Regions from separate parts of the Pseudomonas sp. KH_050 genome, predicted to be linked through region 1. Evidence: riboswitches for the same ligand, from Rfam matches in the RefSeq annotation. Region 1 holds a riboswitch; each other region holds the start of a gene.
What was found. Region 1 has a riboswitch for cobalamin ahead of AC3IUA_RS18175 (ABC transporter substrate-binding protein). Riboswitches for the same ligand answer to the same signal wherever they lie in the genome.
Positions count from the first base shown of each region.

Region 2: another riboswitch for cobalamin. It lies ahead of cobO (cob(I)yrinic acid a,c-diamide adenosyltransferase); the one in region 1 lies ahead of AC3IUA_RS18175 (ABC transporter substrate-binding protein).
Region 3: another riboswitch for cobalamin. It lies ahead of AC3IUA_RS12250 (CbtB domain-containing protein); the one in region 1 lies ahead of AC3IUA_RS18175 (ABC transporter substrate-binding protein).

Region 1 is NZ_CM174478.1:4,002,250-4,009,857, reverse strand. It holds gene AC3IUA_RS18185 (ABC transporter ATP-binding protein) at 1-416, opposite strand, end outside; gene AC3IUA_RS18180 (FecCD family ABC transporter permease) at 413-1,429, opposite strand; gene AC3IUA_RS18175 (ABC transporter substrate-binding protein) at 1,426-2,436, opposite strand; cobalamin riboswitch at 2,581-2,775, opposite strand; gene AC3IUA_RS18170 (acetyltransferase domain-containing protein) at 2,809-3,987, opposite strand; gene AC3IUA_RS18165 (GlxA family transcriptional regulator) at 4,468-5,451, opposite strand; gene AC3IUA_RS18160 (cysteine hydrolase family protein) at 5,670-6,461, shown strand; gene AC3IUA_RS18155 (diguanylate cyclase domain-containing protein) at 6,743-7,608, shown strand, end outside.
Region 2 is NZ_CM174478.1:1,631,242-1,638,849, forward strand. It holds gene AC3IUA_RS07500 (C40 family peptidase) at 1-448, shown strand, start outside; gene AC3IUA_RS07505 (C40 family peptidase) at 614-1,144, shown strand; gene AC3IUA_RS07510 (class I SAM-dependent methyltransferase) at 1,168-1,830, shown strand; gene AC3IUA_RS07515 (hypothetical protein) at 2,133-2,717, opposite strand; cobalamin riboswitch at 2,873-3,108, shown strand; gene cobO (cob(I)yrinic acid a,c-diamide adenosyltransferase) at 3,190-3,801, shown strand; gene AC3IUA_RS07525 (cobyrinic acid a,c-diamide synthase CobB) at 3,812-5,128, shown strand; gene bluB (5,6-dimethylbenzimidazole synthase) at 5,125-5,775, shown strand; gene cbiB (adenosylcobinamide-phosphate synthase CbiB) at 5,772-6,680, shown strand; gene cobD (threonine-phosphate decarboxylase CobD) at 6,673-7,608, shown strand, end outside.
Region 3 is NZ_CM174478.1:2,657,568-2,665,175, forward strand. It holds gene nfuA (Fe-S biogenesis protein NfuA) at 1-521, shown strand, start outside; gene cobM (precorrin-4 C(11)-methyltransferase) at 722-1,468, opposite strand; gene AC3IUA_RS12240 (cobalamin biosynthesis protein) at 1,549-1,962, opposite strand; gene AC3IUA_RS12245 (CbtA family protein) at 1,968-2,660, opposite strand; gene AC3IUA_RS12250 (CbtB domain-containing protein) at 2,672-2,866, opposite strand; cobalamin riboswitch at 2,966-3,192, opposite strand; cobalamin riboswitch at 3,297-3,508, shown strand; gene cobW (cobalamin biosynthesis protein CobW) at 3,605-4,672, shown strand; gene cobN (cobaltochelatase subunit CobN) at 4,676-7,608, shown strand, end outside.

The sequences.
Region 1 (7,608 bases):
GCCGCATCGACGTCAGACAAGGCCTGCCGGACGATCTCATCGTCCTGGCTCGACCACGGGCTCAACGCCGACAGCCAAGGCGTTCGGCCCAAGGCGACGGCATCGAACACACTGATCGCATCGTCGGTGTCGGCCTGTTGTTCGACGACCGCGAGCCTTTGCGCGATCGTCCGGCGAGGAAGATCCTTGAGGCGTTGTCCGTCCAGGCGGGCTTCACCTCGAGTGGGCACGCGCAAACCGGCGAGCAGTTTGAGCAGCGTGGATTTTCCCGAGCCATTTGGCCCGACGATGCCAAGGGTCTCGCCGCGACGAATATCCAGGTTGATGTCGTGCAGCAGTTCAATGTCGCGGACATTGAAACCAAGGCCTGAGCAGCTCAATACGCAGTCGCCGGTCAAGGGCGTGGCGGCGCTCATCGGGTGTTCCTCCGGCCTATCAGGATCAGCGCGAATACCGGGGCGCCGACCAGTGCGGTGATCACCCCGACAGGGATCACCTGGCCTTTGATCAGCGTGCGGGAAAGAACGTCGGCGGCGATCAGAAACAGTGCCCCGCCCAGCGCGCTGGCTGGCAGCAGGTGAGCATGCCGGGTGCCCAGCAGCAGCCGTGCGGCATGGGGAATGACCAGCCCGACGAAACCGATGGAACCGACAATCGAGACCATCACCGCCGTCACCAGCGCCGCGCAGCTGATCAGCAAAAACTGCACCCTGCGTACCGGGATGCCGAGCGAGGCCGCAGAGTCGGCGCCAAAGGTGAAGGCATCCAGCGCCCGCCGGTGCCACAGGCAAACCGCAAGACCGGCCAATGCGATCGGGACGGCCAGCCACACCGATGGCCAGCGCACACCGCTGAGGTTGCCCAGCAGCCAGAACATGATCCCGCGAGCCTGTTCGGAACTGGCCGACCGGGTGATCAGAAAGGCCGTGAGCGCATTGAACAGCTGCGAACCGGCGATCCCCGCCAGGATGATCTGCCCGGTGCCGCGGGATGACCCGCTGGCACGGGCCAGCAGGATCACCAGGGCGAAGGCTGCAATGGCCCCGGCAAAGGCTCCGGCCGACAGCGAAATCGCACCGGCCCCCACGCCCAGCAATGCCACCAGTACCGCGCCCGTCGACGCTCCTGCGCTAATACCGAGCAGATAAGGATCGGCCAATGGGTTGCGCAGCAGCGACTGCAGGATCACCCCGCAGGTGGCCAGGCCCGCGCCGCAGGCCGCCGCGACCAGCGCACGGGTCAGGCGATAATTCCATACGATGCCTTCGTCGATCGGGTCGAGCACATGGCCGGCGGCCCATAGTTTGTTGGCAAGCACTTGCAGCACCACGCCTGGCTCGATCGGTGTTTCTCCGATGGCCACGCCTGCGACCACGGCAAGCAACAGCGTCAGGAATGCCAGCAGCGTGCGAATCAGACTCCCCGTCATTTCGGCAGATCGTAGCCATTGATGGCCGTCGCCAGCGTCTCAAGGCCGTCGAACATCCGCAGGCTGGCCTGCATGGCAAGCGCGTCGAGGATGACGATGCGATTGTTTTTGACTGCGTCCATGTTCCGCGTCACCGGGTCGTTTCGCAGAAACTCCAGCTTCTTCTGGTAATCGTCAGCCGGGAAGCGACGGCGATCCATGCGCGCGATGACCAGGAAGGTCGGGTTGGCCTTGGCGATGGTTTCCCAGCCTAGGGTCGGCCATTCCTCATCGGACTCCACCACGTTGCGCACGCCCAGGGTGTCGAGCATGAAATCGGGGACGCCCTTGCGACCGGCGACATAAGGGTCGATATCCAGCTCGGCACTGGAGAACCAGAACAGCGCGCTGGTGTGCTTCAGATCCTTGTCCCGCAGGGTGGCACTGGACTTCGCCAGGCTTGCCTTGAGTTCTGCGTTCAGCCGCTGGCCACTGTCCTGGACATCGAAGATCTCGGCCAATTGGCTGATGCTCTTGTAGAGGCTGTCGATGCGGAACGGCTCCAGGCGTGTGCCATCGGCGCCGACCAGGTTGTCCTTGGCTTCGCAGTCGGAGGGCATCAGGTAAGTCGGGATCTTCAGCTCGTGAAACTGCTCGCGAGTACCCACCACGCCTTGCGGGCCAACCATCCATTCCAGTTCCACCGCCACCAGCTCCGGACGTTTACCGATCACCGCCTCGAAACTCGGATCGTTATCGGCCAGGCGTTCGATCGTGTCGTTCTGAGCCTGGTACTTTGCCAGGACATCGTTGAACCACAACGAGGTGCCGACCATTTTGTCGCCCAGCCCCAGGGCATAGAGCATTTCGGTGCCGGCCTGGCCGATGGTCACGGCACGGCCTGGTGCGTGCTGGAAGGTCAGCACGCTGCCGCAGTTCTCTACCGCCAGGGGATAGTGGGTCGGGGCCGCATCGGCGAGGGCGCAAAGACTCAAGCCGGTGATGAGGGTGGCAAAGCGGGGCAGCATGACGCAATCTCCATTTGAAACGTACACGGAGCAGAGGTGCACAGTCTGGAAACACATCAGCGAACGCTGCCGCAACAGCAGTGCAAGGCCGGTCATCTGAGTGACGCACGCGGCAAGGATGTACTTCCCGGACACCCCGCCGGTTAGTGATTTGCTTGGCCGGCAGGTCTCCTGACTGATGCGTCGGCGCCTGGCTCCAGCCTTCCCGGGAGTGATCCCAGTGGCAGTTCAGGAGCAGGCTCAGCACCTACAGTTGCGGGGGCAGTTCCGTTTGATGCTGTGTCAGCATCACGGATTCCCTATTAATCCCATGTGGAAACCGGCGGCGGCATGGTAGTCGATCCTGCCGCCCAGGGGGAGCCTGCGGGCGCTTCAGAAGTATTTGAGCCAGGCGATATCGCGACGACGGGCTTTCAGCGCTGCGAACCAGCGCACCGGCGAGTAAAGCGCGCAGGCCAGCAGCACCGCAGTCAGCCACACCGCCCCTATGCCATCGAAGCCGAAGTAGCTGCCCTGGTTTAAACCGAACAGTGCCGCGCCCACCAGATACAGCACTTTCAGTAGGTACAGGTGCAGGAGGTAGAAGAACATTGGCGCCGCCCCCAATACCGCCAGCCTGCTGATCCATTTGCGTTGCCGGGCGCGTTCGAAGCCGAGCAGCAGCAACAGGCCCAGGCCCAGGGTCAATGCGAGGAAGAGCAGCGAAGGCGGGTACTTGGTGATATTGAAGAAACTCATCAGGGTTTGTGCGGTGCTGTCATACGTCATCCAATGCGCTTCCCCATAACCATTGACCAGGCGCAGCGTAACGAAGCCGATCAACGCGCCGGCACCCGCCAGTAGCAGATAGCGCTGACGCACGGCGGCGGATGCAGAACGAGCGAACCAAGGGCCGATGCAATAGCCCAGGGAAATCACACCGATCCACGGCAGCACTGGATAGGAGGTGCGCAGACGCAGGTTGCCGGCGAACTCGATCCAGCCGCGATCATGCAGAATGGCCCATGGCACGTGCATCGCCGAACCTGCCGGGAAGTGCAGCGTGTCGAGCAGGTTATGCCCGGCAACGATCACCACGCCCAGCACCAACAGCATCGACCGTGGCAGCCAAACCAGTAAGGCGAGGGCGATCATGCTCACGCCAATGGCCCAGATCACCTGCAGGTAAATCACGCTGGGCGGGAACTGGAAGGTCCAGGCGAAGTTGACCAGGGTGAATTCCAGCACCACCAGGAACAGACCGCGCTTGAACAGGAACGTCGAGACCTCGCGCTTGCCCTGGTGCTTTTCGCCATACAGGTAAGCGGACAGTCCGGTGAGCAGCACGAACACCGGGGCGCACAGGTGGGCGAGGGTTCGGCTGATAAACAGCGCAGGTTCGGTGGTGTCGATGCTCATCGGATCGGCCACTTGCCGGTGCAGAAAGAACGTCTCGCGGACGTGATCCAGAAGCATGAAGACAATCACCAAGCCCCTGAGGGCATCGATGGACAGTAGGCGTTGGTGAGAGGTCGTTGTGGCGCAGGCGAAGGCATGGGTAGCGTTGGTCATTGAGGGATCGCAAGCAAGGAATGTTCAGCTCTGGAGGTTACAACCGACAGATGCAGATAGATATGGTTATCTTATAACATATCTATTGGTTCCGTGTGGGCCGAAGCACAAGAAACAGGCATGGCGTTCGGCATGTCGGCGGATGAGACAGAGTGGGGCAGATGACTTGTCGTCAGCTGTTGTTGTTTTGATGCCTGTTCGCGCTGAGAAATGGACGACGCTTCACATCGAGGAAAAGCGCCGTCATCTGTTGTCATTGTCCAGAGCAAACAGCTCCAGTAGCTGGTGCGTAATTGCGTTACATGTGACCACCCGTTTCATTTTCAGTGACCATCGTTTGTATCCAGCTGGGCCAACGTACGCCGAAGAGACGACCGGCAGGCCATCAGCGGCTCTTGGCGGTATCGGTGCTTCCTCTTGCGCATCAAATTGTGGGCTAGCCTCCGCACCATCAAGCCCCCGAGCCTTCGCAATCGCGGACTATTTGTCTGCCTTTCTCCCAGTCCGGCCATCTTCTTGGGCCTGGCGAGCGCTGCGGCGCAGATCTTGTGGCGTCCGCCCAATGACTCGCACGAAGCAGCGCAGCATGTGATCGGCATCGCCGAATCCGAAGCCCCTGGCGATCCCCTCGAAAGTTTGATGCCCGTCCTCAACCAGCGGCCTTGCTGCCTCGATGCGAAGGCGCTCGATAGCTTTCGCCGGCGTCACCCCCATGGATGCCGCGAACACGCGGCCAAACTGGCGTACGCTCATATGCGCGACTTCTGCCAAGCGTTCAACTGACAGATCATCACGCAGATGATCGCGCGCATAGCTCAGCACCGTGCGGATGCGATCTGAGCCAGGGTCGAAATCCAGCAGCGAAGAGAACTGATTCTGACCACCTGGCCGCCGATAGTAGACAACCAGCATGCGTGCGACGGAGCGCGCTACCTCCTTGCCCAGGTCCTGTTCGATCATGGCCAGGGCCATGTCGATGCCGGCCGACATGCCTGCGGACGTCCAGACATCCCCATCCTCGGTCCAGATTCGATCTCCGTCCACGCGCAGCGACGGATAGCGAGCTTGCAATTGCGGCGCGTAGTTCCAATGCGTGGTCGCGACACGACCGTCGAGCAGGCCGCTCTCGGCTAACACGAAAGCGCCGGTACAGACGCTGGCAGTGCGGCGCGAGCGCAAGGACATCTGCCGGATCGCAGCCGCCATCGGCACTGTCCAGTCGCCGACCGGAACGGCTGGCGCGCCGACGATGATGAGCGTGTCGAGGCGGTCGACAACTTGCAATGCTTGGGTCGTGACCTGCAGTCCGCCCGAGGCGCAGATCAATCCGCCCTCAAGCGAAGCGAACGTGAATCGATAGCCCGAAGGGCGAGCACGATTTGCGTTGGAGAAGGCTTCGAGCGGGCCACTCAGATCCAGCAATACGAAGCCCGAGTAGACCAGGAAACAAACATGACGCGGCATGGCCTGATCGCCAAAAGTCTGGCTGAAGAGTCATTAGACGCCGCCCCTGTCTGGAACGTCAACGGGTGCAACAACGGGGCTCGGCCCTTGCCGGACGAAAGCACCCGCCTCACTCGAGGCGGCTGCGTCAGTCGGCTGAAATCCAGGGATAAACGTCCTTTTCGTAGCTTCTTCTCGCCGTACCGTAGACGCGTCACTTCCACTTTGAGGATACGCAAATGACTTTCAACAGAACCCATCCCAAGAGAATGATCTTCTGCGCCACCTTGCTGGGGGCCTTCCTGATGGCGCCTGGCATCGGCTTCGCCGCCGAGAACCCCTACGCCGATCCGGTCAAACCCGCGCTCCCGGCCTCCAGCTTTCAATGGGACCTGAGTCGAACCGCTCTGGTCGTGATCGACCCGCAGATCGACTTCATGAGCCCGGAGGGTGCAGGTTGGTCGGTCTTCGGTCAGAGCGTTACCGAGCAAAATCTGGTCCCGAACCTGCGCCGGCTTTTCGCGGCGTTCAAGCAGTCCGCAAGAACCGTAGCCATCTCGCCGCACTACTACTATCCACACGATCATAAATGGGAGTACGAGGCGCCGGCGGAGACTGTTCAGCACAAGCTTGGCCTCTTCGATCGCAAGGGCGCCTTGACGCTGGATGGATTCCGTAACTCGGGCGCCGATTTCATGCAGGAGTTCAAACCCTTCATCGAAGACGGCAAGACCATCGTCGCATCGCCACACAAGTTGTATGGTCCGCAAAGCAACGACTTGATGCTGCAGCTGCATAAGCAGCGGATCAACAAGATCGTCCTTGCCGGCATGGCCTCCAACCTATGCGTCGAGTCGCACCTTCGCGAGTTCCTGGAGCGCGGTTTCGAGGTGGTCGTCGTGCGTGACGCCGTCGCCGGCCCGAAGCTTCCTGACGGCGACGGATACGCAAGTGCACTGGTCAACTTCCGCTACATCGCCAACGATCTGGTGACCACCGACGAGGTAGTGGGCAAGCTTGAAGGGCGCTGACCATGGGGATGACCCATCTCCCGGCCAGACACGGGAGCCCTTGTGGCTCCCGTGCCAGCTGAGAATTCGAAACGTGCGGAAGTGTGCGATGGACGCTGACATGGCATTTTGCTAGCTTTCGTATGGGGTTTCGGCCAGAAGCAAAAGTTTTCTGCCTTTTTCGGTCATCCATTTTCAAGCGATCACCAACAGCCTGGCTGTCCGGGACTAAGCTCCAGTTGACTTGATAGTGACTGGCCAGGGGCAATATGGACCCTATGCGCGTTAGGAAAACCAGAATGATGTTGACTAAGCGCCGCCGTTCTCTCGCGGGTTTCATTATCCTGGCTGTGGGCCTGACGGGTTTCTCGGCCTGGTTGCTCTTGAAGTCGGAAACCCACCGTCGGGAAACGCGCTTCGCGGAATACGTGCAGAACATTTCCGGCATCGTGCGCAATCAGCTGGACACCAATGAGGCGGTGCTGGCAGGCTTCTCGGCGTTTCTCCAGGCCGTTGATCAAAGTGACACGCAGGCGGCGGCCCGCTACGCGGCAGCCGTTTTGAGCGCTTACCCTCATATTTATATGCTCGAAGCCTCGCGGGCAGTCCCCATTGCCGAACAGGTGGCCTTCGAAGCGCTGTTGCGACGCACGTGGCGACCGGACTTCGAACTCAAGGATTTCCCAAGCCTTGCTCAGCAACCTCCCCAGCCCCAGGTCTTTCTCAGCGAGACCTGGCCTGTGTTGTTCATGTACCCGGAGCTCCCGCAAGCCCGTGCGATCTACGGTGTCAGATTGGAAACCGTCGCTTATCTCTCCTACGCGCTGGCGCGCACCCACAACAATCCCAAGCCCGTCGTCTCTCCGGTGTTCTCGATGTATGAAGGTGGCAGCGCCTACATTCTGATGCAGTCGGTCAGTCGGCCAGAACAGGCGCGAGAGCATTCCCGACCGATTTTTTTTGGAAGCGCCATGGTCGCTTTGCTGTTGATCAAGGCGGGCTCGTTGCTGGAGGCGGTGGATCATGCGAATGTCGATTCCCAGGTGCGCATAAGTGCCGTCCTGAAAAGCGTCGCCGGATCTGAAAGCCATGTGTTTTCCACGGGGTCCGAGCATGCCGGCTTTCTGGATCGTCTCTTTTTGCCACTGCTGAACGACCGGGTCGAGAT
Region 2 (7,608 bases), 2.4 Mb from region 1:
CGATTTTGCCGATAACAAGCCTTATCAGCTGCCAGTCCTGGCCGATAGCATCCTCGAACGTGGCATGTCCCTGATCGGTACCCGTTACCGTTTCGGCGGCACCTCCGAAGCAGGCTTCGATTGCAGCGGCTTCATCGGTTACCTGTTTCGTGAAGAGGCGGGCATGAACTTGCCGCGCTCTACTCGCGAAATGATCAACGTGGACGCTCCTCTGGTCGCACGCAATAACCTCAAGCCCGGTGATCTGCTGTTCTTCAGCACCAATGGCCGTGGACGCGTCAGCCACGCCGGGATCTACCTGGGAGATGATCAGTTCATCCACTCCAGCAGCCGCCGTAGCGGTGGTGTTCGAGTCGACAAACTGGGCGACAGCTACTGGAGCAAAACCTTCATCGAAGCCAAGCGAGCCCTCGCCATGGCGCCGACAGTGATGACTGCTCGCAAGTAAACGTACACTTAGTAAGGTGAACTTAAAGTCTTACTTGAAGTTTGCCGCGTAGCCGCTAGAATCCTGATCTATTGTTGATGGCAAACCGCCTGCGTTCTGCGTAGGCGGTTTTCTTTTCAGCCTCACGGCAGAGAAAGCCGCATCCAGATCAGGACTGTTCTGCATATGTTGACGTCGGCCCGCCTTGCGCTTCTCGTTTTCGCGGCACTGCTCAGTGCTTGCGCCAGCCGTACTCCGCCACCCGCGCCGGTGGTTCGGTCACCTGTGTTCGCACCCTCCCAGGCATTCTCGCCAGTGGCTGAAGATGTGCTGTTCCAAGCCTTGGGCCTGGTCGGCACACCTTATCGCTGGGGCGGCAATACGCCGGATTCGGGTTTCGATTGCAGTGGTCTGATCGGTTACGTTTATCGTGATGCTGGAATCACTCTGCCGCGTACGACTCGCGAAATGATCGGCATGCGTGCGCAGAATGTCGAGCAGAATGCACTGCAGACTGGCGACCTGATATTTTTCGCCACCAATGGCGGCTCGCAAGTCAGTCATGCCGGGATCTATGTCGGCGAAGGCCGATTTGTTCATGCGCCTGCCACCGGCGGAACAGTGAAACTCGATACCCTGTCCAAAGCCTATTGGCAGAAAGCCTATCTCAGCGCCAAGCGGGTGTTGCAGCCGGAGCGTCTGGCGCGTAACCCTTAGGTTGCACCTTTGCAGAGGTTGTCATGACCGCTCGCACCCTCAATCTCGACGACTCCCTCTACAGCTACCTGCTGGATGTTTCCCTGCGTGAAACGCCGCTGTTGCGCCGTTTGCGTGAGGAAACCCAGGCGCTGCCCATGGCCCGCTGGCAAGTGGCGCCCGAGCAGGGTCAGTTCCTCGCGTTGTTGGTCAAGCTGACCGGCGCCAGACGCTTGCTGGAAGTCGGTACCTTCACCGGTTACAGCGCCTTGTGCATGGCCGCCGCTTTGCCGGATGACGGCAGTCTGATCTGTTGCGATATCCCTGGCGATTACAACGCCACCGCTTGCCGTTACTGGCAGGAGGCGGGCATGGCGCAGCGGATTGACTTGCGCCTGGCACCGGCGCTGGAAACCCTGGCGCAGATCGAGCAGCAAGGGCAGGGCGGTAGTTTCGACCTGATCTTTATCGATGCTGACAAGGCCAACTATCCGGCCTATCTGGAAAGCGCCTTGCGTCTGCTGCGAAGTGGCGGGCTGGCGATTTTTGATAACACGCTGTGGAGCGGGCGGGTGCTTGAGGTCAATCCCGAGAGCGAAGACACCCTCGCCATCCAGGCACTGAACCGCGCATTGAAGGAAGACCCGCGGGTCGATCTGTCGCTGCTGCCGCTGGGCGATGGTTTGACGCTGTGTCGCAAGCGGTAATTTTTGAAGCGACATCGTACCTGTGGCGAGGGAGCGTGCTCCCGCCGGCCGGTCCGCGTTTGGGCGCAACAGTCGTAACATCTGCGGATGCGTTCTACCTGAAAAACTGCGATTGTAGATTTTAGGGCCGCTTCGCGACCCAGCGGGAGCAAGCTCCCTCGCCACAATTTGTCCTCCTGCCAACTTCGGCTATTTAGCCGGCGCCCGCCAAACCTTGGTCCCCACATCATCCGCCACAAGCAAGCCGCCCCAATGCACTGATGTATTCATAGAGACGCGTGGCTATTGGTTGGTTCAACCTGTCAGCTGCGAGCTTCTTTGAACAACACGGCGATGCCGGGATGATAGTGGCCTGCTTCATTGCGCAACTTGCGGTAGGCGTAGGGGAAATACCAGGCGACTGCGCAGGCGGGTTGTTTTTGCAGGTCGTCGAGCATGTCCTGGAGTTCTTCCGGGGTCGCACTCTGTTGGGCCTTTTGTGGCGCGACGAACAGGCAGCCGAGCTTCAGGTCGCTGGCATAGCTGATCTTGCGCGCATCGCCCACGACCTCGGCCAGCGCTTGAGCGAGATTGAGGTTATTGACCCGTGGCCAGCGCTGAGTCGCCTGGAGATAGGCCCGTTCGTCCTTGCTGGCGATGTAGAGGTCGGCGCGCCCGTTGCGGTCGCCGTCTTCCTGCTGTTTTTTTGTCGTGGTCTGTTCCAGTGTGACCATTTGCGCCATCCAGGCGGCCGCCGAGAGCAATCCAATGTTGGCTCGCTCGTCGAACCAGTAGGGGGCTTCGTTATCGCCGCGCACCTGGTTGTAGCGATCGATACAGTCAAACCAGCGCTCAAGCATCGGCCGCAAAAATTCCAGCTTCGGATTGCTGATGGTCATGCCTTGCATGTTACTTACCCTTGTTCTTGTAATATTAATGTTGTGGCTGTTTGATATCACTGCTTTCAGTGTGGCACAAGATTGACGTCAATTTAATGATCGACGGCAGCTAATCGTGGTTTCGCGTCCCGGGTTTAATTGACGCTCCACCCCCAACCCTCTAACCTTCGCGACTTGTTTCAGGTGCTCTGTGACCCCGGTCGACAGAGTGAAACAGGGAAGCCGGTGGGCGCGCGTTCTTTTACAGAGCGGGCAACGATCCCGGCGCTGCCCCCGCAACGGTAAATGAGTCAAGACTGTGCTTGGTGCCACTGTGTCGCGAGTCGACCCGGGAAGGCGCGCAGTCCGGGATATACACCCACTCATGAGCCCGGAGACCGGCCTGATCCATCCAACGGCATCACGGTGGGCGATGCCAGGCTTAATGCCGTCTATTTCTATTCCTGCCCCCCGTTATCCAGCCCCAACGGAGAGCTGCCCCATGACTGATTCCCCCGATCGTGACGAACGCCATCTGGCGCGCATGCTGCGTAAAAAAGCGGTAATCGACGAACGCATCGCCAACTCACCCAACGAGTGCGGATTGCTGCTGGTCCTGACCGGCAACGGCAAAGGCAAGAGCAGTTCTGCCTTCGGCATGCTCGCCAGGGCCATGGGCCACGGCATGCAATGCGGCGTGGTGCAGTTCATCAAGGGTCGCAACAGCACAGGTGAAGAGCTGTTCTTTCGACGTTTCCCCGAGCAGGTACGCTTTCACGTCATGGGCGAAGGCTTCACCTGGGAAACCCAGGACCGCCAGCGTGACATCGCGGCGGCCGAAGCGGCCTGGGCCGTCTCCCGTGAATTGTTGCGTGACCCGGCCATTGGCCTGGTGGTGCTCGATGAGCTGAACATTGCCCTCAAGCATGGTTATCTGGACCTGGACCAGGTACTCAGCGACTTGCAGGCTCGCCCGCCGATGCAGCATGTGCTGGTCACCGGTCGCGGCGCCAAGCCCGAAATGATTGACCTGGCCGACACCGTCACCGAAATGGGCGTGCTCAAACACGCGTTCCAGGCCGGCATCAAAGCGCAAAAAGGCATCGAGCTGTGAGTATCCAGGTATGAGAGATGTACGTCGTTGCCCGGCGGTATTGATCGCCGCACCGGCTTCCGGTCAGGGCAAGACCACCGTCACCGCCGCGCTGGCTCGCTTGCATCGCAATCAGGGACGCAAGGTTCGGGTGTTCAAGTGCGGTCCGGATTTTCTCGACCCGATGATTCTCGAACGCGCCAGTGGTGCGCCGGTGTATCAACTGGACATGTGGATGGTCGGCGAACAGGAAAGCCGCCGACTGCTGTGGGAAGCGGCGGGCGAAGCAGACCTGATCCTGATCGAGGGGGTCATGGGCCTGTTCGACGGCACGCCGTCAAGCGCCGACCTGGCGCGGCACTTCGGCGTGCCAGTGCTGGCGGTGATCGACGGCACAGCCATGGCCCAGACGTTCGGTGCCCTGGCCCTGGGCCTGGCGCGTTATCAGCCGGATCTGCCGTTTGCCGGAGTGCTGGCCAACCGTGTCGGCACCTTGCGCCACGCGCAGTTACTCGAAGGCAGCCTGACCGAAGGCCTGCGCTGGTATGGCGCATTGTCCCGGGAGACCGGGATCGAACTGCCGAGCCGGCACCTGGGCCTGGTGCAGGCCAGCGAATTGAATGACCTGGACCTGCGCCTCGACGCGGCGGCCGAAGCCTTGGCCAGCAGTTGCGAAGTGGCGCTGCCGCCAGCGGTCGGGTTCGCCGCGCCTGAGGTGGTTGTCGCCGAGCCGTTGCTGGCCGGTGTACGGATTGCCGTGGCCCGCGATGAAGCCTTTGCCTTTACCTATGGCGCAAGCCTCGACCTGCTGCGGGCGATGGGCGCCGAGTTGTTGTTCTTCTCGCCGATCCATGACCGCGAACTGCCCGAGGCTGACAGCGTGTACCTGCCGGGCGGCTATCCGGAGCTGCATCATGTCGCGCTGGCGGGAAACGCCACGATGCTGGCCGCGATCCGTGCCCACCATGCGGCCGGCAAGCCGTTGCTGGCCGAGTGTGGCGGCATGTTGTATCTGCTCGATTCGCTGACCGATGTCGAGGGCCAGCGTGCCCAACTGGCGGGATTGCTGGCGGGCGACGCGGTGATGCAAAAGCGTCTGGCGGCGCTGGCCTTGCAGGCGGTTGATCTGCCGGAAGGTTCGTTGCGCGGCCACACCTATCACCACTCGCTGACCAGCACGGCGCTTGAGCCGATTGCCCGTGGCCTGAGTCCCAACGGTGGGCGGGGGGCGGAAGCGGTGTATCGCGAGGGGCGGATGACCGCCTCTTATGTGCACTTCTATTTTCCTTCCAATCCCTCGGCGGTGGCCGCGCTTTTTGCGCCAGATGTCGAGACCGTCAGGCCATGACTGACAACGCATTTTCTGCGGACGAACGCGCGGCGGTCTACCGAGTCATCGGCGAACGCCGCGACATGCGTCATTTCAGCGGCGGCACGGTAGAACCTGAACTGCTCAGACGCCTGCTCGAAGCCGCCCATCAAGCCCCCAGCGTTGGCCTGATGCAGCCGTGGCGGTTTATCCGCATATCTGATCGCCCGCTACGCGACAAGATCCGGCAACTGGTTGAAGAAGAACGGGTGCGCACCGCCGAGGCGCTGGGCGAGCGTTCCGACGAGTTCATGACGTTGAAAGTCGAAGGCATCAACGACTGCGCCGAAGTGCTGGTCGCCGCGCTGATGGATGATCGCGAGCGGCATATTTTCGGTCGCCGGACCTTGCCGGAAATGGACATGGCGTCCTTGTCCTGCGCCATTCAAAACCTCTGGCTGGCGTCCCGCGCCGAAGGCCTGGGCATGGGCTGGGTATCGTTGTTCGAACCCCGGGCACTGGCCGATCTGCTCGGTCTGCCGGCGGGGGCCAAACCACTGGCGGTGTTGTGCCTGGGGCCAGTAAAAGAATTTTATCCGGCACCGATGCTGGTGCTCGAAGGCTGGGCGCAACCGCGTCCGCTGAGTGAATTGTTGTATGAAAATTATTGGGGAGTGAGTCAATGAGTGTGGCGTTGTTGAGTGTCGCCGCGGTTGCGCTGGATGCGCTGCTGGGCGAACCCAAACGCTGGCATCCGCTGGTGGCGTTCGGCCGGTTTGCCGATCGCATCGAGCAACGTTTCAACTCCGGCGGGCGTGGCTGGCGCAGTCATGGGGTCACCGCCTGGGTGCTGGCGGTGTTGCCGCTGACGCTGTTGGTGACCGCCTTTTCCTGGCTGCCCTATATCGGTTGGCTGGTGGAAATCCTCGCGCTGTATTGTGCCCTTGGCCTGCGCAGCCTTGGCGAGCATGTCGAACCGGTCGCACAAGCCCTGCGCAGCGATGACCTGGATGAAGCGCGGCGGCGAGTAGGCTATCTGGTCAGCCGCCAGACCAGTGAGCTGGATTCCACCGAAGTCGCCCGGGCCGCCACCGAATCGGTGCTGGAAAACGGCAGCGACGCAGTGTTTGCCGCCTTGTTCTGGTTTGCCGTCGCCGGTGCTCCGGGTGTGGTGTTGTATCGCCTGAGCAATACCCTGGACGCCATGTGGGGCTATCGTAATGAACGCTTCGAACGTTTTGGCTGGGCGGCGGCGAAGATCGACGATGTGCTCAATTATATTCCTGCGCGTCTGGTGGCCCTGACCTACGCGCTACTGGGCAAGACCCGCCTGGCGCTGAAATGCTGGCGGACCCAGGGACCCACCTGGGACAGCCCGAACGCCGGCCCGGTGATGGCGGCGGGGGCGGGTGCCCTGGGCGTCGAGTTGGGTGGGGCGGCGATTTATCACGGTGAACTGCACGAGCGTCCGCCATTGGGCGAGGGTGTGCCGGCCGATGCCGACTCCATTGATCGTGGCTGGCAACTGGTGCAGCGCGGCGTGTGGTTATGGCTGCTGATTCTCTGCGTGGGAGCTGAATTCTATGCTTGAGCACGGTGGACGGTTGCGTAAGGCGGCGTTGCAGCACGGCATTGCCGAAGCCGATTGGCTGGACCTGTCCAGCGGCCTCGCGCCCTGGCCGTTTGCGGTACCGGAAATTCCCTTGCGCGCCTGGGCGCGCTTGCCGGAAACCGATGATGGTCTTGAGCAAGCCGCCTGCGATTATTACGGCGCCACTCAAGTGTTGCCGGTGCCGGGTTCACAAGCGGCGATCCAGTTGCTGCCGCGTTTGCGTCGCACCGGCAAGGTCGGTGTGCTCTCGCCCTGTTACGCCGAGCATGCCGAGGCTTGGCGGCGCGGCGGCTACATTGTGCGTGAAGTACTGGAACAGGAAGTCGAGTTTTTTATCGACGCCCTCGACGTGCTGGTGGTGGTCAACCCGAATAACCCGACCGGCCTGAGCCTGTCCCCGGAGCGCCTGCTCGACTGGCATGCGCGATTGGCGCAACGCGGTGGCTGGCTGGTGGTCGATGAAGCGTTCATGGACAACACTCCTCACCTGAGCCTGGCCGCGCATGCGCATCAGGTCGGGCTGATCGTTCTGCGTTCGTTCGGCAAGTTTTTCGGCCTGGCGGGGGTGCGCCTTGGGTTCGTGCTGGCTGAGCACAAACTGCTGAAATTGCTCGCCGAACAGCTCGGGCCATGGGCGGTCAGCGGCCCGACCCGGGTGTTGGGGCAGGTTTGCCTGCGCGACACCCTGGGCCAGGTCCGCCAACGTCTGCGCAGCGAAGAGGCCAGCCAGCGTTTGGCCCAAGTGCTTGAGCGCCATGGCTTCAAGCCACAGGGTGGTTGCGCGCTGTTTCAATGGCTGATCACTGAGCACGCCGAGCAGTTGCATGAATTCATGGCCCGGCGCGGCATTCTGCTGCGGCTATTCACTCACAACAGCAGTCTGCGTTTCGGCTTGCCGGCCGATGAA
Region 3 (7,608 bases), 1.3 Mb from region 1:
ACACCCCGGGGATTGGCATCCGCGTCTTTATCACCCAGCCTGGCACCCAGTACGCCGAAACCTGCATTGCCTACTGCAAGCCGGGCGAGGAAAAACCGGAAGATACCGCGCTGGGGCTCAAAAGCTTCACCGCTTATATCGATTCCTTCAGCGAAGCCTTCCTGGACGATGCCGTGGTGGATTACGCCACCGATCGCATGGGTGGCCAACTGACCATCAAGGCGCCAAACGCCAAAGTACCGATGGTCAACGCTGACAGCCCGATCAACGAGCGCATCAACTATTACCTGCAAACCGAAATCAACCCGGGGCTGGCCAGCCACGGCGGTCAGGTCAGCCTGATCGATGTGGTTGACGACGGTATCGCCGTGCTGAAATTCGGTGGCGGTTGCCAGGGCTGCGGCCAGGCCGATGTCACTCTGCGCGAAGGCATCGAGCGCACGCTGCTCGAGCGTATTCCCGAGCTCAAGGGTGTGCGCGACGTCACCGACCACACGCAGAAAGAAAACGCCTACTACTAAGGCGTTCGCTGCAATCAGAAAAAACGGCGCCCGTGAGCGCCGTTTTTTTATGGGTAGTGAGGGGTTTTTTTGGGGGGGCCAAAAAGATCGCAGCCTGCGGCAGCTCCTACGGGATCTTTGTTTGCCCGCGCCATCGTGGGTGTACTCGGTCCGGGTAGGAGCTGCCGCAGGTTCGGGCCGCGTTCGGACGATCTTTTGATCTAGGGCCTGTACAAATGCGCATGCCCGGCGCGATACAGCGACGACTCGCTGAAGTTGTCACTGGCCAGCACTCGCCCTGCCAAAATCAGCGCCGTACGGCGAAATCCCTTGGCTTGGACCTTTTGCGCAATGTCTGCCAACGTCCCGACCACCCAGTCCTGATCCGGCCAGGTGGCGCGATGAATCACCGCGATCGGGCAGTCCGCGCCGTAATGCGGGAGCAGCTCGGCGATGATTTTCTCCAGGTGATTGACCCCCAGATGAATCGCCATGGTCGCCCCATGCTGCGCCAGGCTGGCGAGTTCTTCCCCGGCCGGCATCGCGGTTTTGTCGGCATAACGGGTCAGAATCACGCTCTGGGAAACGTCCGGCAACGTCAGCTCCACGCCCAACAGCGCAGCGCAGGCCGCCGTGGCTGTCACGCCGGGGATGATTTCAAAGGGAATATCGAGCTCGCGCAAATAGCGAATCTGCTCGCCAATCGCGCCGTACAGGCTCGGATCACCGGAATGCACCCGGGCCACGTCCTGGCCTTTGCCATGGGCGTTTTTCATCAGTTCGACGATCTGTTCCAGGTGCAGCTCGGCGCTGTTGACCACCTGTTCGGCCTGGTGACCTTCCAGCACGGCCGCGGGCACCAGCGAGCCGGCATAGATAATCACCGGGCAGCTGCGAATCAGCCGCTGGCCTTTGACGGTGATCAGTTCCGGGTCGCCGGGACCTGCGCCGATAAAGTAGACGGTCATGCCGGTCTCCTGTGCAAAGTCGTGTCGGCAATGCTTCAGATGAAGATTGCTCATGATCAAGGGCGGGGATTATCGGGATTTTAAGCCGAAGAGGCTAATGCAAGGGTCGCCTGGCCATATTTTTGTCGCAGGATCAGCAGCCTGGCCGGGGTTTGCGCCAGTTGTTCGACCAGTGCCAGGGCCGCGCTTTCGGCCACGCCATAGCAGCCGGTGCGCTCAAAGGCGATCTGCGAGTGATGGCTGAGGTCTGGCTCATGAATGGCGAGCTGCGTGCTGTTGAACAGCGTCAGCGGCAGCGCCAGTTGTTCCGCCAGTTCGAGCAGGCCCGGCTCATCGCGTTTCAGATCGATACTGGCCAGGGCCCGGATCGTTCGAAGCTCGATGTGATGGGCCTGCAACGCCTGGTCGAGCAGCGCCCGCAGCGTGCTGGCAGGGCAGCCACGCTGGCAGCCCAGTCCGACCACCAGGGTCGGTGCTGTGCTGGTCTCGGTCATGAGCGTTACTGACCTGCGCTGTTGCGCCGAAACAACCAGGCGCTGATCAGGCCCAGGGCCAGCCAGAACGCCGCGTTGGTCAGTTGCGAGGCGATTTTGAATTGGGCTTCGAGCGCTTCGGGTGCGAGCATCGAATGCACCTGCGGCTGTGGTGCGCCAATGATGTGTGGTACCGCCAGAGTTGCCACGCCGAGAACCTTCAGCGCCCAATGCTTGCCGAACACGATCAGCGCGATGCCGACGGCGGTGGACGCCGCGGTCCCGATCCACCAGATCTGCCGTTGCGCCAGGTCGGCTGCGGCAGTGCCAGGCAGCTCGGGCGGCAGGCCCAGGGTCGGCGCCAGGCAGAAGGTCGCGTAACCGGCCAGGCCCCAGAGCAAGCCCTGAGAGGTACGGCTCGGGCTGCGCAAGGTATAGAGGCCGGCGAGCATCAGGGCGAAACCGACGGCTACCACCAGATTGCCACCGGTGGTCGACAGCACGCGCTGCCAGCCGTCTTCCGGCGCCCAGGCTTCGGCGTCGTGGGTATGAGCGGCAACAGCGCCTTCAGTATGTTCATGTACTTCGGCCGCTGGGGCATTTTCGTAGGTTTCCGCCTGGAGAATCAGCGGCGCAACCCAGAAACTTTGCAGCAGGGTCAGCAACAGGGCCGCGAGCAGCCCGGTGAAACCTGCGGTTTGCGCAATACGCTTGATCATGTCGGCAGGTCTCAATGGCACGGAAAGGCGGAGCTGTGACGGGTATCGTGGGCGGCATTGTGCACGGCTTCAATGTGCGAGAAACCGGCGAAGTACACCAGGCACGCGCCGAAAATCGATGCACCGATAGCGGCAACCAAGCGTTGGCTCAGGGTGGATGTGGTGCTGGCGGTGCCTGCGTGGCGAGTGCTGCTGATAATCGACATGGCGCTTCCCTCTGGTGTGTCAGCGGGTGAATCGAGCGCGTGAAAACCCCGCGAGACAGGCACGCAGAGGTCCGAACAGCGCCCGCCCACCGCGGGTTTTTGATCTATGTATTGCGGGCCGGTCTCCGGACTCGCGAGGGGCAGGGCTGGCGCCCGAACCTGCAAGAATCACCTTCCCATGCCGAACTGCTGGCACAGTGGATCTGATTCTTCGCTCGCTTACCGTTGCGGGGGCAGCACCGGACTGATCAAGGCTTGAGTAAAGCACATGACTCACCGGTTTCCCGTTTCACCCTGTGAAGGGCACCCGTAACAAGGCGTGTAGGAGAGCATGGGCGGGGGATGGGCGTCAATTGGCAAGGGTTCTCACTTGAAGATTGTGCAGGGGATCCCAATCACCGATGAACATTGACCCGCCCCGATGCGATGCGTAGCCTTGCGCTTTCGAGGTTCTTCGGCATTCGAGCCGAAGCTAAGAAGGGAACGCGGTCAATGCCGCGGCTGCCCCCGCAACTGTGAACGGTGAGGTTTTCTGCCACGCCACTGCGCCAGCTGTCTGTAGGCGCGGGAAGGCGCAGAACTCGCCAGTCGAACGACTGGCACACCGTCAGCCAGGAGACCTGCCTCGTACCCGATTCTCACTACAACCGGGCGGGGTGATCCGGTGGCGAAATCTTCTGCGCTTGCGCGCGCGGTCAAGTCGTCCCGTATGCCCGCCACCTTGCCAAAGGGCATCCGATGAAAACACTGGCCAAACTTCCCGTCACCATCGTTACCGGCTTCCTCGGCTCGGGTAAAACCACCTTGCTGCGGCACATGCTCGATAATGCTCAGGGTCGGCGCATCGCGGTCATCGTCAATGAATTCGGCGAGCTGGGCATCGACGGCGAGATCCTCAAGCAATGTTCCATCGGTTGCACCGAAGAAGAAGCCAGCGGCCGGGTCTATGAACTGGCCAACGGTTGCCTGTGCTGCACGGTCCAGGAAGAGTTCTTCCCGGTGATGCGCGAGCTGGTTGCCCGCCGCGCGGACCTGGACCACATCCTCATTGAAACTTCCGGCCTGGCCCTGCCCAAACCACTGGTGCAGGCCTTCCAGTGGCCGGAAATCCGCAGCGCCTGCACCGTCGATGCGGTGATTACCGTGGTCGACAGCCCGGCCGTGGCCGCCGGCACCTTCGCCGCGTTCCCGGATCAAGTCGATGCCCAGCGCAAGCTCGATCCGAACCTGGACCACGAGTCGCCACTGCACGAGCTGTTTGCTGACCAACTGGCCAGCGCCGACCTGGTGATCCTCAACAAGGCTGACTTGATCAGCCCTGAAGACCTGGCCCGTGTGCGCCTGGAAGTCGCCGAAGAACTGCCGCCGGCGGTAAAAGTCATCGAAGCCAGCAGCGGTCGTGTGCCACTGGACGTGTTGATCGGCCTGGGGGCCGGTTCTGAAGAACACATCGACAGTCGTCACAGCCACCATGACCATCACCACGAGGGTGATGACCACGCTGATCACGACCATGACGCCTTCGATTCCATCTCCATCGAACTGCCGCAAGCCGACGAAAGCCTGCTGCTGGACGCCCTGACGCAACTGGTGGTCGAGCACGGGATCCTGCGGGTCAAAGGTTTCGCCGCGGTGCCGAACAAGCCGATGCGCTTGCTGATCCAGGGCGTGGGTACCCGTTTCGACAAACACTTTGACCGCGCCTGGCGCGCCGAAGAATCGCGTGCGACCCAGCTGGTGCTGATTGGCCAGCAGCTGGACGCGGCGTTGATCGAAGCGCAATTGCGCGCCGCGCTCAGCGTCTGATCCATGCATCTGCTCAGGACCCAACCCGGCGGTTTCGTCTCGGATGACAACATTGCCGACCTTGGCCAAACCCCCGCCGAGCTGGTGATCCTGTGCAGCGGCGATTCCAGCCTGGCGCTGCTCGCCGAAGCTGCGCAGCAGTTGCCGGAGGACTATCCGAGCCTGCGCCTGGCCAACCCGATGCAGGTGCAGAACCACGCCTCGGTCGACGTGTATGTCGATGAAGTACTGCGCCACGCGAAAATTATCCTGATCTCGCTGCATGGCGGGATCGGCTATTGGCGATACGGCGTGGAGCGGCTGGTGCAACTGGCCGGGCAGGGCGTACAGCTGATTCTGGTGCCGGGCGATGATCGCCCCGACCCTGAGTTGAGCGACCTGAGCACGGTGGCCGTCGAAGATCGTGATCGACTGTGGCACTACTTGCGCCAGGGCGGCATGGGCAATGCGCTGGACCTGTATCGCTGCCTCGCCAGTCGCTGGCTGGGTCGCGAGTACCCATGGGCTGAACCACAAATCCTGCCGCGCACGGCGATATACCATCCGTACAAAAGCCCCGCCGTACTCAGCGACTGGCAGGCTGATTGGCACGCCGATCGGCCGGTGGCGGCGGTGTTGTTCTATCGCTCGCACCTGCAAGCGGCGAACACCGCGTTCATCGATGTCTTTTGCCAGCGTTTGCAGGCGGCAGGGCTTAACCCGTTGCCGATTGCCCTGGCCAGTCTGAAAGAACCCGGCTGCCTGACGGTCGTCGAGGACTTGCTGGATGAAGTCTCAGCCTCGGTGATTCTGAACACTACCGGTTTTGCCCAGTCCAGCCCTGAGGCACCGCACCTGCGACCGTTCCGGCGCAATATTCCGGTGATCCAGGCGATCTGCGCCCAGGACAACGAACCTGGTTGGCGCGCCAGCGAGCAGGGCCTTGGGCCGCGAGATCTGGCGATGCATATCGCCTTGCCGGAACTCGACGGGCGGATCATCAGTCGGCCCATCAGCTTCAAGGACCTGGCCTGGCGCAGTGAGCGCAGTCAGTCGGATGTGGTCTGCTACCGGGCGCAGCCGGAACGTATGGATTTCGTCGCCGAGCTGGCGCGGCGCTGGATCGAGCTGGCGCGGGTGCCCAATGGCGAGAAACGTATCGCATTGATCCTCGCCAACTACCCGACCCGCGATGGTCGGATCGGCAATGGTGTCGGGCTCGACACCCCGGCTGCCGCACTGAATATCCTGCGGGCACTGCATGCCGAAGGCTACCCGTTGCCGGCGGATCTGCCGGACAGCGGCACGGCGCTGATTGAGCAATTGCTCGGTGGCGTCAGCAACGATCTGGAGACTATCGACCAGCGACCGTGCCAGCAAAGCCTGGCGCTGGACGACTATTTCTCGATGTTCAACGCCTTGCCCGAAGCCAATCGCAACGCGGTGCTGCAGCGTTGGGGCTCCCCTGAAAGCGACCCGATGTTCCGCGGCGGGCGGATGATGATCGCCGGCCTGCGCTTTGGCCTGACCTTTGTCGGTATCCAGCCGGCACGGGGTTACCAGGTCGATCCGAGCGCGGTCTATCACGACCCGGATCTGGTGCCGCCCCATGGCTATCTGGCGTTTTATTTCTGGCTGCGGCAAACCTACGGCGCCCATGGGGTGATTCACGTCGGCAAGCACGGCAACCTCGAATGGCTGCCGGGCAAGGGCGTCGGCCTCTCGGAAAGCTGCTGGCCGGACGCACTGCTCGGTCCGCTGCCGAATATCTATCCGTTTATCGTCAACGATCCGGGCGAGGGCGCTCAGGCCAAGCGCCGCACCCAGGCCGTGATCATCGATCACCTGATGCCGCCGTTGACCCGCGCCGAAACCTACGGCCCGCTGCGCGATCTCGAATTGCTGGCCGACGAGTATTACGAAGCCCAGCTGCTGGATCCGCGCCGTGCCCGGGAGTTGCAGCGCGACATCCTGAAACTGGTGCGCGATAGCCACATTGACCGCGAACTGCAACTGGACGATCAGCTCGACAGCGATGCCGACGCAGCGATATGGCTGCCGCGCCTCGATACTTATTTATGCGACCTGAAAGAGTCGCAGATTCGCGACGGTCTGCATGTGTTCGGTGAGTCTCCCGTCGGCCGCCTGCGAATCGACACGCTGCTGGCGTTGCTGCGCATTCCCCGTGGCGATGGACGTGGCGCCCAGTCAAGCGTGCTGCGGGCCCTGGCCAAAGCCTTCGAGTTGGGTTTCGATCCGCTGGATGGTAACTTGGCCGCGCCCTGGACCGGGCCGCGGCCGGCGGCGTTGCAAGCGGTGAGTGATGAGCTGTGGCGCAGCGCTGGCGACAGTCGAGAACGCCTTGAGCTGTTTGCCGCGCAGTTGATCGAACGGGCGTTAAGCGCTGATGTCGACCTATTGAATACACCTGGCTGGAGCGAAGTGAAGGCGATCATCGACAGCCTGCGCGAAGTCGTCGCGCCACGCCTGGACGCCTGCGGCCCGGCAGAAATGCGTGGCCTGCTGGATGCCCTGAGCGGTCGTTTTGTCCCGGCTGGCCCCAGCGGAGCACCGAGTCGCGGGCGCCTCGACGTGCTGCCCACCGGACGCAACTTCTTCTCGGTGGACGTGCGCAACCTGCCGACCACCACCGCCTGGCGCATCGGTTTTCAGTCAGCCAACCTGATCCTCGAGCGGCATTTGCAGGACCATGGCGACCATTTGCGCCAGCTTGGGCTTTCGGTCTGGGGCACGGCGACCATGCGCACCGGTGGCGACGACATCGCCCAGGCCATGGGCTTGATGGGGGTGCGTCCGGTGTGGGCCACGGGCAGCCAGCGGGTCGACGATTTCGAAATCCTGCCGCTGAGCCTGCTCGACCGGCCACGGGTGGACGTCACCCTGCGGGTCTCCGGTTTTTTTCGCGATGCCTTCGCCAACCTGATTCGCTTGTTCGA